Regions from separate parts of the Peribacillus sp. Hz7 genome, predicted to be linked through region 1. Evidence: riboswitches for the same ligand, from Rfam matches in the RefSeq annotation. Region 1 holds a riboswitch; each other region holds the start of a gene.
What was found. A riboswitch is a leader RNA that binds a small molecule or an ion and turns the genes downstream of it on or off. The one in region 1 is predicted to bind thiamine pyrophosphate.
Positions count from the first base shown of each region.

Region 1 (4,339 bases):
TAATGGTCTGTTGAACCAATTGATCGAGTGAACGGTTAATTTCGTTAATGAGACGAAGTGAATCACAGGGTGTTAAATGTAAGGTAAGTACTTCTTCTATCATAATGGATCTTCCAGCCGTAATCGTTTTAGTGAATTCCTCCATACTCATAATCTGAAGCAATTGTTCTGTCGCAATATTTTCCGATAATGAATCTAAACACTCTTCAAGCGTTGATTGCTGCTTTTTCATTTTTTCTATAAATAGTTTGAAAAAATGTTCGACTTTTTCTCCGGAAAGGGAGAATTGCGTCCACTGGCTAATAATACGATCTTTATGATCCATTAAGAAATCAATTGCTGTAGCGTTATTAAATAGCATCTCGCCCTCCATTGACAGGAAAAGATTTTTTCGTTGATTATTCCTATTTCGCTAATAGGAAACGAAAATCCTTTAACTTCTAAAGAAAATTATGCAAAAATTCTAAAAAAAACGATTTTTCGTATCTTTATAACTAGTAAAAAGGCTGTATTCAATAATAAGCCAGTAATCAACAAAGTCATATAATAGAGCCAATTATTTCGCTAATAGGAAACGAAAATCCTTTAACTTCTAAAGAAAATTATGCAAAAATTCTAAAAAAACGTTTTTTTTGTGTCTTTATAACTAGTAAAAAGGCTGTATTCAATAATAAGCCAGTAATCAATAAAGTCATATAATAGAGCCAATAAAAAAGTAACCAACAAAATAGCTGTTGGTTACTGTTGTGAAGTCGTATAAGGTTCTATATGAATGATTGCATATTTAACATTATGTTCCGATAGTAAGTTTTGTTCGACTTTGACCGTGATTTCATGGCTTTCAATAACCGTTAAAAGCGGGTTTACATGAACGGTTGCTTCAACAAGAATTTCATTTCCGTGCATACGAGCTTTAATTTCGCTCATTTCCTTAACGCCTTCTGTTTTTGAAATGGTCACGCCAATTTTTTGTAATAACTCTTCATCAAATCCATCTGTTAAGGAGTGGGAAGCGTCTAGGAAAATCTCGACAGCTGTTTTACAAATAATAATTCCGACAACGATAGCAGCGACTCCATCGAGCCATGCGATGCCGATATAGGTTCCTAAAATTCCAACTAAAGCACCTACACTAACGAGCGCATCCGATCGATTATCTTGTGCAACCGCATAAATGGAAGCACTATTTATTTTTCGACTAAGCGCTGCATTATAACGATAAATAACGTACATAAATACCGCGGAGAATAATGCTGTAACCGCTGTCAAGATGTTAGGTGATTGCGTATCTTCTGTAAAAAAATCTTCAATAGCACCGGTAATGACATCAATACCGACCGTAATCATGATAAAAGCAGCGATTAAAGAAGCAATTGTTTCTGCACGCAAATGGCCATATGCATGATTTTTATCTGGCGGGATTTTTGAAATTTTTAATCCAATTAATACGGCAACCGAAGCGACAATATCCGTCGCATTATTTAATCCATCTGCCCATAAACCTTTGGAGTGACCGAAATAGCCCACCGTTAATTTCAGGGCTGATAAAAATATGTAAGCAAGGATGCTAATATAAGCCCCTCTTTCAGCTGAAATAGAATTTTGATCTGTATGCATAATTGTACCCCCATTGCAAACTTGCGTATTAACGATATCAGATGAAACCGTAGTGGGTCTATAGAAACAATGTCTCCTTCATCCATTTAAATTGTATCTTTGCATTTGTATTGTAGGGCCAAAAATAAGTTGGTCACAGCTAAAAATACATCCTTAATTAGGAAGGAAGAGAAGATTAGTACTTGTTTTATGAGCAAACTAGTAGTATATTCTAACCTAGGATAAAAATTAAATACGTCCACAAGGGGAGCCGAAGAGGCTGAGAGTGAGCGAATGAGTTCTGACCCTATGAACCTGTTAGTTAATGCTAGCGTAGGGATGTGGTTTTGGATATAAAGCAATACGGGCCATCCATTACCGCCCTAGTATTGCTTTTTTGTTTGGAAAAAGCAATTCGGGCAGCTCATCTCGCTTCTCTAATTAGGAGAAGGAGGAAGTACAATGAATAACAAAACACTATTTTTAGTGGAAGTAGCTATTTTTGCGGCTTTGGCGTTGCTGCTTGATTTTGTATCAGGTGCGATTATGGGAAGGTTTTGGCCGCAAGGAGGTTCTATTTCCCTTGCGATGGTTCCTGTTTTTTTAATGGCCTTTCGTTGGGGAGTTAAAGGCGGAGTCCTTACTGGAGTTTTATTAGGAGGATTGCAAATTATAACGGGAGCCATTCCTTATCATTTTGCTTCATGGATTATAGATTATTTCTTAGCTTTTGGAGTCGTAGGGTTCGCTGGTGTATATGTGAATAAGGTAAATGTGAGCTTAAGGGAAGGAAACTATTCGAAAGCTAACTTTTACATTATAAGCGGAGTGTTGTTAGGAAGCTTTTTACGATTTTTATGTCATTTTGCTTCTGGTATTATTCTTTATGGAGAGTATGCGCCGCCAGGCCAACCAGTCGCGCTTTACTCGCTCGTTTATAATGGTACGTATATGCTAGGATGCTTTGTACTATCTGCTATTATCGTGGCCATGCTTTATTCAACGGCAAGAAATGTATTAATGAGAAAAGCGTATTAAATCTTCAGTCGGATCTGTTATAGGTCCGGCTTTTTCTATCGTTTAATTTTTAAGTGTTCGTGAATATGGTTGTTCCATTTGATTTGCGGCTTAAATGAGCCGTAAATTAATCTATGAAAAAAGCTGAGCAAGTATGAAAGTCTCTCGCTCAGCTTGGTATGAAAAAATCCTATGGATATGGTTGACTATCCAGGGTGCTTAAAAGCTTTTAATACACTTTATCACCGTTAAAGATAGAGTTTTTAACGATAACGTAATCTACATTGCGGATTGCTTCTAACTTATTTCCACCTGCATAAGAGATAGAGGACTGAAGATCTTGCTCCATTTCTGTTAATGTATCTTGCAAAGAACCTTTGTGCTCGACGAACATTTTCTTGCCTTCTACGTTTTTCTTTTCGCCTTTTTGAAATTCTGAAGCAGAACCAAAGTATTCTTTATAGAGTTTTCCATCTTTCTCAAACGTTTCTCCTGGTGATTCTTCATGTCCAGCAAATAATGAACCAATCATGACCATAGTTGCACCAAATCTAATCGATTTAGCGATATCGCCGTGTGTACGAATTCCTCCGTCAGCAATAATCGGCTTGCTTGCTGCCTTTGCACACCAACGCAGTGCAGCTAATTGCCAACCACCTGTTCCAAATCCGGTTTTAATTTTTGTAATACATACCTTTCCTGGCCCGATGCCTACTTTTGTCGCATCCGCACCAGCATGCTCTAATTCTCTTACGGCTTCTGGAGTGCCTACATTTCCAGCAATCACAAAACTATCAGGTAAGTATTTTTTAATATGTTGAATCATCTCTATGACTGCATTCGAATGACCGTGTGCAATATCAATTGTAATGTATTCAGGTACAAGCTGTTCCTCTGCTAATTGTTGGATAAATTCATACTCTTCATCTTTAACTCCAACGCTAATCGATGCGATTAATCCTCGTGATTGCATATCTTTAATAAAAGATACTCGCTTCTCTGGTTCGAAGCGATGCATCACATAAAAGTAGCCATTTTCTGCTAAGTAAATAGCAATCTTTTCATCTATAATAGTCTGCATATTGGCAGGTACTACAGGTAACTTAAATGTATGTTTCCCTAAAGTTACCGTTGTATCACATTCAGAACGGCTCTGTACTATACATCTTGCCGGAATTAATTGAATATCTTCATAATCAAACACATTATCCATGTTTTACACCTCTAAATACGAATATTTAATTAATGCTAAATAAAAATGTTCGTCCAATGGGTAATTTACATCATTATTATCAGTTTGTCAAAGCTTTTTATACTATAAGATTTCGCTTAGTGTTTTTTCTGATTTAAAAATTTTTTTAAAATCGAGTGAACGAAATTGGAAAGCAAAACGTCATAATAATAAATCGAAGCGGCGGAGGGAGGGAGAGCATGGAAGAAAGAGAGTGGGTTACTGCTGCAAAAAAGGGAGATGAGTACGCATTAGCTCAGTTGTTTCAACAAAATTATTCGTTTCTTGTTCATTATTTAATTAAGTTAACATATAGCCTTGAGCAGGCAGAAGATCTAGCGCAAGATACGATGGCAAAAGCGATTGAACATGTAGCGAAGTTCAATGGAAAATCGAAGTTTTCAACATGGCTGATCTCCATTGCCACACGCTTATATATCGATCAAAAACGAAGGCAAAAACGAGAACAATCGTGGCAAAAGCAGGAGCAAGCGT
Region 1 covers NZ_JBHHJV010000004.1:248,761-253,099, reverse strand. The annotation lists gene ACE199_RS08795 (ATP-binding protein) at 1-361, opposite strand, end outside; gene ACE199_RS08790 (cation diffusion facilitator family transporter) at 739-1,617, opposite strand; TPP riboswitch at 1,851-1,953, shown strand; gene thiT (energy-coupled thiamine transporter ThiT) at 2,059-2,634, shown strand; gene guaC (GMP reductase) at 2,843-3,826, opposite strand; gene sigY (RNA polymerase sigma factor SigY) at 4,045-4,339, shown strand, end outside.

Region 2 (4,339 bases), on a different contig from region 1:
CCAAAGAACGGCAAAGCAATCTGCTAATCTTGGTTCTATTTCCACTAAAAGCTTAGCGAACCAGCCGGCAAATAATGGCTCAGTACTCGATACCTTCCCGATATTCCCTGCTTTCACTAACAAACTAGATATAAAGCTCCATAAAGGAAGACCAGGCACATTCCCTGACCAAATATGCGTAATTAAATCAGGACTAAAAGCCTTCGAAAATCCCCCTTTTACTCTCGGTTGAAAATCATCTAACAACAATGGATTTCCTAAATCTTCAACAAGAAAACGCTGCAGTTCATGTTTTCGAAACGTTTTTAAATAAGAAGTCAAACCAAGTCTTATCATTTCTTCATCATAGCCTGTTACAATGGGCAATACTTTCTCAGCTTTTTGTCGATAAAATGAATCACGATCTAGAAGTCTATGAATCGCTTCATCAATGATATTCATTAACTCATTAACAGAAAAAGATTTTAACACCTTACGACTGCTATGCTTAATCTTGTCAATTAACCTGTTCATTTGTTCATTTGTAAGAATCGGAATCTCCACTTCTATTGTTTCCTGATTTCTTTCGAATAGAAGCACCTTTGTCTCAAATGATTCTTCTCCTATATTCGGAATATATCCAGCGATTTCTCTCATTTCTCCAGTCCCTTTGAAGCCTTTAAAAATTCTGCCATCGCTAGCGAACAGCCCTTTGCTTCTGTTCCTTCCACTCTTCCTAATAAAAGAAAACCGCCTTCCACTTCAACACCAACATCTTCTGTTAAAATCGTAGAAACAGAATTCATATTAGCAAGATCGCAATGAACAATAACGCCGCGTTCTCCTTTTGCTACTTCTTCACCTGTTAACGGATTTACCACTCGCGTTTTAATCCAACTTGGTCCTGACTTAACAGCAGGCACAGATTGATTTCCATCGTCATACAGCTGTGTACTCAGCTCGGTCATGCCGTACATATTGATACACGCTGAACGATTGACTCCTAAATATGTAGAAAGCAACTGATAAAACTCATCCAACTCTAATTCTTTAGATTGTTTTTTAAAGCCGCCCGTATCAAGAATTTTACTTCCTTTTGGTAGAGTAAAAGTTTGATTCCCACGCTCTAGTTCTTCTAAAAGGTGAACAAAGCTATAACTTGCACCTAAAAGAGCATAAGGTTCTCCAATTGCTTCAGCATTCCTCAGCTCTTTCTGTAAGCCTTCCACATCAAGCTCGTGATTTTGTATAAAATAACGGCTATCCTCTGTCCCAAATCTTTCTTTTGCGAGTTTTAAATAACGAGCTAAAGAAGAATTAGGCATCTCCTGTTCTGTTGGAAATAAGATTCCCATCCGAATCTTATCGGTATTTCCCATAAATCTTTCTTGAAAATTTTTAATCATCGACCTATCAAATATGTCTAATGTTGGATGATAATGTTTACCTCTAATTCCTTGTGTTGTACCACTTGTCATATAAACCGCTTCCGCTTGCTCCGGATCACAGCAGCTCAAAGTAACATCTTTAAAAGCATTAATCGGTACTGGCGGGATGTCTCTCCAAGTTTTCACAGTACGCGGTGTTTTTCCTTTTTGAGAACAAAAAGTTCGATAAGGAATGTTATATTGATAGTGATAGCGAAATAATTGTAAAGCCTGCTGATTAAAATCTTCCTCAGAAGATTCATTACGATTGATAAATTGAACTGTCGATTCAATCATTTCTTTTTGAGTCATCATGTTTACCCATTCCTTTCAATGTAGCCATTTATTTTCTAATAACGCAAAAAAGCACTTTGCGTACGCAAAGTGCAAAAATACAGAGTAATCCCCTTATCACTTCCCTACGCTGGCATGACCCAACAGGTTCAAACGGTCTACGGTAGATTAACCGTACTCTCAGCCTGATTCCACAGACTCCCGATATCATCTATTTTTATACAAAGAATACCCTTTCTTTTTGCAAAATGCAATCACAAAAAAACCTGTACCAGAAGTAGCGTACAGGTTTTCACTCAATCTCGTTCATCAACTATCTACTTATCCACGAATTTGTCCTTGTCCATAAATAAAATATTTAGTAGATGTTAAAGCAGGTAATCCCATTGGTCCACGCGCATGAAGCTTTTGCGTACTAATCCCAATTTCAGCACCGTAACCGAATTCAAAACCATCAGTAAAACGGGTAGAAGCATTATGATAAACAGCGGCTGCATCGACTCCATTTAAGAAAATGGCTGCATTTTCCTCATTTGTTGTGATAATGGCTTCAGAATGATTCGTACCATATTGATTAATATGCTCAACAGCTTCTATAACATCCTTCACAATTTTCACACTCAATTTTAGCGCTAAATATTCCGTTGCCCAATCTTCTTCTGTTGCTTGCTTCGCCTCTGGAAAAGCAGTACAGACCGTTTGATCTCCGTATAGTTCAATTCCTTTACCGTGAAGAACTGCTAATAAGTCCGTCCCATTTTTAGTAAACCAGCTTTCATGAATGAGCAAACTTTCAATGGCATTACATACAGATGGACGCTGTGTCTTTCCATTGATTACAATATTTTCTGTCATCTCATAATCAGCTGATTCATCAATAAAAATATGACAGTTACCAGCGCCCGTTTCAAGAACAGGTACAGTCGATTCACGAACAACGGTATCAATTAAATTTTTGCCTCCACGTGGAATCAACACATCTAAATATTCATTCAAATGAAATAATTCTTTCGCTGTTTCACGGCTTGTATCTTCCATTAATTGAACCGCATCAACTGGTAAAGATGTTTGCGCCAATGCCTTATGAATCGACCCAACAAGCGCTTGATTAGAGTAGCTTGCAGATGAACTTCCTCGTAAAATAACCGCATTCCCTGTTTTTAATGATAATGTAGCCGCATCAATCGTTACATTTGGTCTCGCTTCATAAATCATACCAATCACACCGATTGGAACACGATTTTTTTTAATAAGCAAGCCGTTTTCTTTCTCAATGGTCTCTAAGCTTTCACCGACTGGATCCTTTAAGTCAATCAGTAAACGAATAGCCGCTGACATATCTTCAATACGCTTTTCGTTTAACATAATGCGATCTAGCGTTGATTCAGGCAGACCATTTTTCTTTCCTTGTTCTAAATCTTTTGCATTTTCACTTATTAAATAATCTTTATCTACTAATAATTGATCCGCAATTTTTGCTAATGCTTCATTTTTTTCTTCTGTCGTCTTCCCATTCATTTTATAACTTGCCGCTTTAGCCGCTTTTCCTCTTACAATAACTTCACTCATTACTAACTCCCCCTTTTTAATTTAGGCTTTCACCCATTTATCTCGATGAATCACTTCAATTGCTGACATCACAAGCTCGTCTGTCCGTTTTCCCATCGCTAGTTTCAGCTCATCGACAGAATAGAGAACTTCTCCTCGGCCAAGCAATCCACTTGAACCAAACACTTCAACAACGTCCCCTTTTTCAAAATCTCCTTGAATGTCATAAATACCGGCAGGCAATAAACTGCTGCCATTCAACATTAAGGCTGTTTCTGCGCCATCGTCAACGAAGATTTTCCCTGACACTTCCGAATGAATTGAAATCCACTGCTTATTATTATTTACGGTTGTAAGCACGTCATTTTCAATATACGTCCCGTCACCGTCACCCGCTAAAATTCGCAGAAGCTTATCACGGCCTTCTCCTTTACCAATAAAGACTTTTACACCTAAAGATAGTGCTGTTTTCGCAGCTAATAATTTCGATTGCATCCCGCCTGTCCCAACGTTTGAGCCGGCTCCTTCCGCTACTTGCAGCCAATCATCCGTTACCTCTGTTAAATAATCGATTCTCTTAGCATCCGGATTCGTCAACGGATTACAATCATATAAGCCGTTAATGTCCGTTAAAATAATAAGCTGATCGGCATGAATAAGCCCACTTACAAGAGCAGAAAGCATATCGTTATCCCCAAATGTTAATTCTTCAACAGACACTGTATCATTTTCGTTAATGATTGGTAAAATGCCGCGTTCAATTAATTCTGATAAAGTCGCATGGGCATTTTTATAACGGTCTTTTTTTGAAAAGTCGGTTCTTGTTAATAAAATTTGGGCGGCATTAATGCCAAACTGCCCTAATTGCTGCATATACGATTGAATCAATAAACTTTGACCGACAGCTGCAGCTGCTTGTTTCCCTTTTAACGTAACCGGACGTGATGGGTAACCTAGCTTACGAAATCCGGTAGCAACGGCACCAGATGATACAAGAATCACGTCATGCCCTTCTTTTCGCAATGCCGCAACTGCTTGAATATGATCTAAAAATTTAAATTGATCAATTTCCCCCTTGGAGTTCGTTAACG
Region 2 covers NZ_JBHHJV010000002.1:180,477-184,815, forward strand. The annotation lists gene ACE199_RS04415 (acyl-CoA reductase) at 1-636, opposite strand, end outside; gene ACE199_RS04420 (LuxE/PaaK family acyltransferase) at 633-1,721, opposite strand; TPP riboswitch at 1,806-1,915, opposite strand; gene ACE199_RS04425 (glutamate-5-semialdehyde dehydrogenase) at 2,022-3,269, opposite strand; gene proB (glutamate 5-kinase) at 3,291-4,339, opposite strand, start outside.
Region 2: another riboswitch for thiamine pyrophosphate. It lies ahead of ACE199_RS04420 (LuxE/PaaK family acyltransferase); the one in region 1 lies ahead of thiT (energy-coupled thiamine transporter ThiT).

Region 3 (4,339 bases), on a different contig from region 1:
AATTTCCCTGTTCCTAGTAAAAGTTTTGATTGAAATGTGTGATGAGCTATTTTTAACATGATTATCATCCTCCTCCTACAAAATGAACAATTTCTACTGTATCTCGATCTGATAATGCTTGTGCTGTGTATTGCTCTTTATAAATAATTTCTTTATTTACTTCTACGACAACAATGCGGTTTTCCAGTTTATATAATTCAAGTAAATCCTGAATACAGTGTACGGTTTCTGGCAGTTCAATAGTTTTTCCGTTTAATTGAATCGACTTCATGATTTCACCTCTTTTGGCGATTGATTTTAAAGGCTTCCATCCAATCTTTTCTTATTTCTTTTTTCATAATAAAATCTCGAATCATTTGTCCTGTGGCAGGAGCGAGCAAAATGCCATTTCGATAATGCCCTGTGGCGAATAAAATGCCTTCATCATCAGGATGATGACCGATAAATGGCTTTTGATCAAACGTTTGTGGACGAAGCCCTGCCCAAAAGGACTCGATTTTCATATCGATGATGGACGGGAGCATCGTTTTTGCTTTAGCAATGAGATTCTCGACACCACCAAGACTTGCCTGTTCATTCCAATCATTTTCGACCATGCTGGCTCCAAGCACAAGTCTGCCGTTGTTTCGCGGTACAATATAGCAGTGTTCATGAAATAATGTATGCTTTAAAAGCGGCTTTTCACTTGAAACTGATACACATTCCCCTTTGACAGGAGTAAGCGTATTGGTTAAACCAAGCTGATGGAAAAAGTTTGAGCTCCATACACCATTTGCGACAACGACATATTTAGCTTGGAAATTTCCTTTGCTCGTTTTAATCGTATAGGAACTGTCTTGCTTTTGAATCGAGAAAACGGATGTATATTCAAAAATCGATGCCCCCAATACTTGAGCACTCTTTCCAAATGCTTGACAAACAGAACTAGGTAAGACATTAACATCATCTTCAATAAAAGCGGCTCCGATAATATTCGTTGAAACAGAAGATTCTTCATGTCGTACATTATCTCTGTCATACCATTTGACGGTAGGAAGGGAGAGGGTAGAACTTAGCTCACTTTTTTCAGCCTCTGAATAAGCGAGCTGAAAAATTCCGCCTTTTCTTAACTCAATATCGATACCGCTTAGCTCTTTTAGCTCATCTTGAAGCTGGAAATAGGCTAGTTGACTCTTTCTTGCAAAAGGATAGAAAATCTCAAGATCATTGCATTCTGAATGAGCTCCTAACATACCAGCTGCTGCACTTGTCGATTTACTAGCTAGTTGCTTTTCCTCAAACACGGCAACATCAATCTGTTCTTTCGCTAAATAGTAGGCGATGGAGCAGCCGATAATTCCACCGCCTATAATGGCTACTTCATAATTTGTTTTCACATGAATTCTCCTTACATAATTTAAAAAAATCTAATGCGGATGCATAGGGATTTGGTGAAGAAAAAATGCCCGACATAACCGCAATGCCGTCTGTTTTTAGTTGTTGAAGGGCGTCTACCCGAGTTGGTGTAATGCCACCAATGGCATATACAGGGATTTTTAGTGCTTGTTTCATATTGCTAATAGTATGTATGCCATTTGGAGCCAGTCCCTTTTTACAATCTGTTTCAAAACAATGTCCATATAACACATAATCCGCTCCATCTGTTTGTGCTTGTTTTGCTTCTTCTAAAGAATGAATCGAACGACCAATCCGTAAGTGCGGAAAGTTTTCTCTCACTTTTTGGATAGGAAGGCTATGTGATGGAAGATGGATATTCGAAATTTGTGTGAGTAACGCGATATCTAAGCGGTCATGAATGACGAGTTTTTCTTTGTTTACATCTGCTTGTTCTAAAAGCTGAATGAGTAACAGAACTTCATGAGCCGTTTTTGATTTTTCACGAATATGGATATAATCAACAACATTTTGAATAGAAGAAATGATACTTGTCAGTTCGCTAACTGTATGTGAATCATCTGTTACAGCAATCAGTTTCATATTCGTTTACTCCTCTTTACTAGTAGTACACGCAAAAAAACCACTAACCTTAAATAGGAAAGTGGTTTTGTTATTTGTACACAAATAAGCACAAAGAATAACGAACACTTCCCTACGCAGGTGCGAACCTGTTCAGGTTATGAGGGTTTAAAAGTAACTACTTTATTCTCAGCCCTTATCAAGGGATCCCCTAGTGAATTAATTAAATAGTTTTAAAATTTATATTTAAAATATCATAAATCTGGAAGGTGTACAATAAAAATTTAAAAAATAATTTATTGATAAATAGGAAGCTTGATAGAAAAGCAAGTTCCTATTCCTTGTTCACTTACGACTGTAATCTGGCCATTCATTTGATTAATAATACTATACGAAACCATCATTCCAAGCCCTGTGCCTTTTTCTTTTGTTGTAAAATAGGGCTCCCCAAGGCGATTGATTTGTTCTTGTGTCATACCTGTTCCTTCATCTTGAATATCGATTTGAATGGTATGCTGAGTATTGGTTTGAATAATGTGCAGTTTTCCGTTAATCCCCATAGATTCTATGCCGTTTTTTAACATATTAATTAAACATTGTTGAAACTTTTTGCGCTCTCCCTTAACGACATATTGGCCATCATCTAATAAAGATAGTTTGATTTGTATGCTGTTCATATTAGCTAAAGGGGTAATGACATTGATGGCATGCTGAATTTCCTCCGCAACATTGATTTTTTCTTCTTTTTCAAGCGCAGGCTTAGCAAATGTTAAATAATCATTAATGACTTCTGTTGCACGATCCAGTTCTTGTAGTGCAATTTCTGTATATTGTTTTCTTTTTTGGTCAGAGGTCTCCTCAGATAGCATTTGGATAAATCCTCTACTGGCGGTGAGTGGATTACGAACTTCATGAGAAATACTGGCTGCTAAATGACTAACCATTTGTAGTTTCTCTGCTTTCACTAACTTTTGAAGTATGTGGAAATTAGCTTGAATGACTTCCCACAGCAAGTTCGTAAACACCATCGCAATAATTTCAATGGAAATATATTGTACCCATAGATTTGCTTCTCTGTTTATGTCAAATAGTTGTTCAGATACCAACAGGGAGAGCAGTAAACCGATAAAAGTTAGTGAAGTGCTTATTATCACTTTATATTTTACAGAAAATTGAAAAAAATATTTAGATATAAAGAATAGTACAATAGAAAAAGAAAAGAAAGTAATACATGCTATATAAAAGCCGTTATCGCCATTTAGCCAAAAGCGAATGAATAACATTAAGAATAATAAAGGAATTCCTAATTTATATCCGCCATATAACCAACCTAGGATAAAGGGAACCCAACGAAGATCCCATACATAATAAGGCCCTGTATCAACAGGGAACATCATACAAAGAATAAGGGAGGCGATAGGGAAAATGGCAAATGTCCCTTTTTTGAAGTTTTCGAATTTATAAGAATATTTGGCGAAGTAAATCATTTGTACCAAAAATAAAGGAAGAATAGTAAATAGGAAGTTAATTAACAAATTTTTTGTTATCAAAGACATAGTTGCACCGAACTTTCAATAATTTATAACTTTAAATATTCGCTATTATTAGGTGAAATTCCTTTTGTTATTTTAAAAAAAATGGTAGAAAAATACACTTTTGTTTTCTGCTCTGTAAATGATGATGGCTTTAAAGAAGCGGAAATTGGAATTGTACTTGGTATTCCATTCTTTATTTTGCTAGTTATTATATTTGATTGTTTTTAGCCGAATGTACTCGGTATGCATATCGTTGTGTTACCCATCGTGATTTCATTTATCGTGTTTGTCGTAGTTAGTTTGTTAACGCAAAAATACATAGTGTTGCAAAAAAAGCTTAGCTATTAATAAGGGTAAATAAACAATAAAAGACTGATCACTAGCATTCTATGATCAGTCTTTTTATTATATTTTGGAATGAGCTGGATTAATTTGTTCCGAAAAATGTAATTTCATCAAAGCTATCAAAATCTTTATACACTAATTCTAATTTTTTACCTGGTGATACTCGATAAGTCAAATATCCACTTAAAGTTTTACCTTTAGCAAGCTCCACAATGGTATCCAATTCATTGTATTTAGTCGAATAAAACTGTAAATCCAGGGCATCTTTGAATTTATCGTTAATATATAGGTCTGGGAAAATCCAGGAATCTGTTTCGCTCTATAATTTTTAATGACAACATAAAGTGAGATATAAGATAACAAACAATGAAACTATAAGTTTTCCAGATGAACCGATAGTGGCACATCTTAAAAATGTATATTCGAATATAATCCTAATTCATGTTAGATCTAAACGCTATCAGTAATTTATGGTAATTAAAAAGAGGGATAATGGCAAAAAT
Region 3 covers NZ_JBHHJV010000011.1:117,658-121,996, reverse strand. The annotation lists gene ACE199_RS15505 (thiazole synthase) at 1-59, opposite strand, end outside; gene thiS (sulfur carrier protein ThiS) at 65-271, opposite strand; gene thiO (glycine oxidase ThiO) at 276-1,376, opposite strand; gene tenI (thiazole tautomerase TenI) at 1,360-1,977, opposite strand; TPP riboswitch at 2,070-2,179, opposite strand; gene ACE199_RS15485 (ATP-binding protein) at 2,253-3,512, opposite strand; gene ACE199_RS15480 (hypothetical protein) at 3,919-4,047, opposite strand.
Region 3: another riboswitch for thiamine pyrophosphate. It lies ahead of tenI (thiazole tautomerase TenI); the one in region 1 lies ahead of thiT (energy-coupled thiamine transporter ThiT).

Region 4 (4,339 bases), on a different contig from region 1:
GGTTGATGACGCTTCGTTTAAAAAGTCATTATTATGCGATGTTGACGCTGGCTCTTGCTGGTCTATTTCTTGTCGCTGCAGAAAAATGGAGGACCCTTACGTATGGAAATGATGGATTTACGTTTCGAGTTCCTGAGTTTTTCCATAATCGACTTCACTTTTATCTTGTTTGTCTTGTGCTGATGATCATTGTCTATTTTGGATTAAAACGATTTATCCAGTCTCCATTAGGAAGAATATTGCTAGCTATTAAGGATAATGAACAACGGGCAGAATCGCTTGGCTATCAAGTTTTGCATTATAAAATCATTGCTAGTATCGTAGCTGGCGGAATTGCGAGTTTAAGTGGTTCTTTATATGCGTTATCGCTGCGTTTTGTCAATACGAGTGTATTTACGATGGACATTACGCTGGATGCTTTATTAATGACGATTATTGGTGGAGTGGGTACACTAATCGGCCCTGTTTTAGGGGCGGCTATTATTGAATTGGCTCACCATTGGCTGACAGGACTTGCAAAGGTGCATTGGATTTTTGAGCGTTGGCTTATTTTGTTTGGCATTGTGTATATCCTTGCAGTAATGTTCTTTCCAAATGGGATTGTCGGTAGTGTCCGAAAGCTTGTTGCAAAAAAAGGAAAGAAGGAAGATGTGTCGACTTCAGAGAATATAGTGAAGGAGGGGTGAGATGAGCGGGCAAACAATCGTTTCATTTATCTTTCGCTTCCATCTCGCAAACACGGAAACGTTGACAGAAGAGAAGCAGTGGAGGATTAAAGTGACTCATATTCAAGACGATGATGAAATGACCTTCGAAAATCTAGATGATGCCGTAAATTTTGTAAGACAATCTCTTACGAAACGATAGAGAAAAGAAGTCGAGGGGGGTATTTAGCAAATAGTAGATGAGGAGATGAAGTGAATGAATAAAGTGGGAGTGGAACTGAAAAGAACGACTTTAGCAAATGGAGAAACATTAGGATACCGTGAAAGGGCAGGCGGAGATAAAGTGTTACTTCTTGTTCATGGAAATATGACCTCTTCTAAGCATTGGGATCTTTTAATTGATGTTATTCCTTCCTCTTATAAAATATTAGCTGTGGATTTACGAGGTTTCGGTCATTCGACGTATATACGTTCGGTTGAAAGCATCAAAGATTTTTCAGATGATCTCAAACTGTTTGTTGATCAGTTACAGCTGTCCAAGTTTAGTATGATTGGCTGGTCGACTGGTGGTGCAGTTGCAATGCAGTTTTGTGCGGATTATCCAGGGCTATGCGAGCAATTAATTTTATTAGCCTCTGTTTCAACGAGGGGCTATCCAACGTTTGGAAGCCCGGACTTGACGAAGCGACTGCAAACACAGGAAGAAGTCAGAAATGATGCTAAGACAATGACTGTACAACAAGCGTATGATACGAATAATCGAGACTTTTTGAAGTCTGTGTGGAATACTTTAATTTATACAAAGAAGCAGCCTGATGACAGGAAGTATGAGGAATATGTGGACGATATGCTTACACAGCGCAATCTTGCTGAAGTCTATCATACTTTAAATATTTTTAATATAAGTGATCAACATAATGGATTGCTTCAAGGTAGAAATCAAGTGAGGGATATTCAAATACCTGTCCTTATATTACGAGGAAGTGATGATTTAGTGATTTCTAAACAAATGGCCGATGAAATCATGGAAGATTTTCATGGCCGAGCGGTTTTTAAAGAATTGGCGGCTTGTGGTCATTCTCCATTAATCGATAATCTGGATTTGTTATGTAATGAAATTGTTCAGTTTTTAGACAATAAGGCTCAATAGACAAAATTTCCAATATTCTCTTTACATGTCTATGAATTTATTTTATAGTGTAGTAGAAAAGTTAATATTTTCATACTAGGGGTGTCCAATAAGTTGGGCTGAGAGAGAGACACGATAAAGTTTCTTAACCCTCAGGACCTGATCTGGCTCATACCAGCGTGGGGAAGTTGCTATCTGCTTTTTTTAATGGCTTTGTGCCGTTTAAAAAACTGACTACTACCGGGTTCTGTTTATACAGATCCCGGTTTTTTCATGCCGCTTGGGAATCAGATTTCGTCCTATAACTAAAGGAGGAATTGATGATGAGTGAACAAAAGAACGTCGTAATGACAAGTTTTCCAGCTAGTAAAAAAGTATTTGTAGAAGGATCACAACCAAGTATAAGGGTTCCTTTCCGTGAGATTGAACAGTCTCCAACTGTGACAGCGCGAGGGGAAGAAGTAAATCCGCCTATCCGTGTCTATGATACGAGTGGTCCCTATACGGATCCACAAGTGAAGATTGATATTGAAAAAGGTCTACCATCTGTACGGAGCGAATGGATTCGTGATCGTGAAGATACCGAGGAATATATCGGGCGTGAAATAAAGCCTGAAGACAATGGCTATAAAAATATCGATCAAGGAAAAGAATTTGTATTTCCTGGATTAAAAAGAAAGCCGCTTCGTGCAAAAAAAGGAAAAAATGTGACACAAATGCATTATGCGCGTCAAGGAATCATTACACCTGAAATGGAATACATTGCGCTACGAGAAAATATGGACGCTGAATTTGTTCGTAAAGAAGTAGCGGAAGGTCGAGCAATTATTCCTTCTAACATTAATCACCCAGAAAGTGAACCAATGATTATTGGCCGCAATTTTTTAGTGAAAATCAATGCCAATATCGGTAACTCTGCAGTGACTTCGTCGATTGATGAAGAAGTGGAAAAAATGACGTGGGCTATTCGCTGGGGAGCCGATACAATGATGGATCTCTCTACAGGGAAAAACATTCATACAACACGAGAATGGATTATTCGCAACTGCCCAGTTCCGGTGGGAACAGTCCCAATTTATCAGGCGCTTGAAAAAGTGAATGGTATTGCTGAAGATTTAACATGGGAAGTGTTCCGAGATACATTAATTGAACAAGCGGAACAAGGGGTGGATTACTTTACGATTCATGCGGGAGTACGCCTTCCATATATTCCACTAACAGCGAAACGCACGACTGGCATTGTATCTCGGGGCGGCTCGATTATGGCGCAATGGTGTTTAGCTCATCATCAAGAAAGCTTCTTATATACACATTTTGAAGAAATATGTGAAATTATGAAAGCATACGATGTTGCTTTTTCATTAGGAGATGGGCTTCGTCCGGGTTCGATTGCTGATGCGAATGATGATGCCCAATTTGCAGAGCTCGAAACGCTCGGTGAATTAACGAAAATTGCCTGGAAACATGATGTGCAAGTGATGATTGAAGGACCAGGTCATGTACCGATGCATAAAATTAAAGAAAATATGGATAAGCAATTAGATATTTGTATGGAAGCGCCGTTCTATACGCTTGGGCCATTAACGACTGACATTGCACCAGGCTATGATCATATTACGTCAGCCATTGGCGCAGCGATGATTGCTTCATACGGAACAGCGATGCTTTGCTATGTAACACCGAAAGAACATTTAGGCTTACCAAATAAAGACGATGTGCGCGATGGGGTTATTACGTATAAAATTGCCGCTCATGCAGCCGATCTTGCAAAAGGACATCCTGGAGCAGAACTTCGCGATAACGCTCTTTCAAAAGCACGATTTGAATTCCGTTGGCGTGATCAATTTAATTTATCACTCGATCCAGAGCGAGCGATGGAATACCATGATGAAACACTGCCAGCAGAAGGAGCTAAAACCGCTCATTTCTGTTCAATGTGCGGCCCGAAATTTTGCAGCATGAAGATTTCTCATAACATTCGTGATATGGAAGTAGATAAAGCGCTAGAAGAGAAAGCGGAGGAATTCCGTCAGAGTGGTTCAAAGATTTATCAATAATAGCATCAGTAAGCTCCTTTCTTTTGAAGGGAGCTTGTTTTTTTATAATGAATCGTTTCATAGATTTGGATCAATTTGTCGATTCTTTGAACTACTCACCACTTAATTTCTAACGAAATTTGAAGTGGGAGTCTTCTGTCGGGAGATGATAAAAAATCAGATCGGTTCTTTCTTCCTGTGAAACGATTTTACTCTAACAGGGAATAAGGCTCATTTTTGGTATATCCTTCATCAATAGCATTGAGACTTCTAAATTTTTTATGATTTAATAGATTTGTGAGAAACATTAATTGAGAAAATTGCTGGAGATGCAATTGTGGATGCAGGGCTAGGAGCTGTATCGTTAGCTGCGGGAGCTGTAGTGGTTTCAATTGCTGGTATGTTTGGTGCACCTTTAGTAGGAGTAGCTGCTATTGGGCTTGGTGCTTCTCTCGTTACTACGTATTTGACAGATGGTATTAAGATAGGCAAGGATGAGAAAAACCTTT
Region 4 covers NZ_JBHHJV010000011.1:61,040-65,378, reverse strand. The annotation lists gene ACE199_RS15220 (branched-chain amino acid ABC transporter permease) at 1-686, shown strand, start outside; gene ACE199_RS15215 (hypothetical protein) at 688-867, shown strand; gene phaZ (intracellular short-chain-length polyhydroxyalkanoate depolymerase) at 922-1,815, shown strand; TPP riboswitch at 1,883-1,997, shown strand; gene thiC (phosphomethylpyrimidine synthase ThiC) at 2,118-3,851, shown strand; gene ACE199_RS15200 (hypothetical protein) at 4,168-4,339, shown strand, end outside.
Region 4: another riboswitch for thiamine pyrophosphate. It lies ahead of thiC (phosphomethylpyrimidine synthase ThiC); the one in region 1 lies ahead of thiT (energy-coupled thiamine transporter ThiT).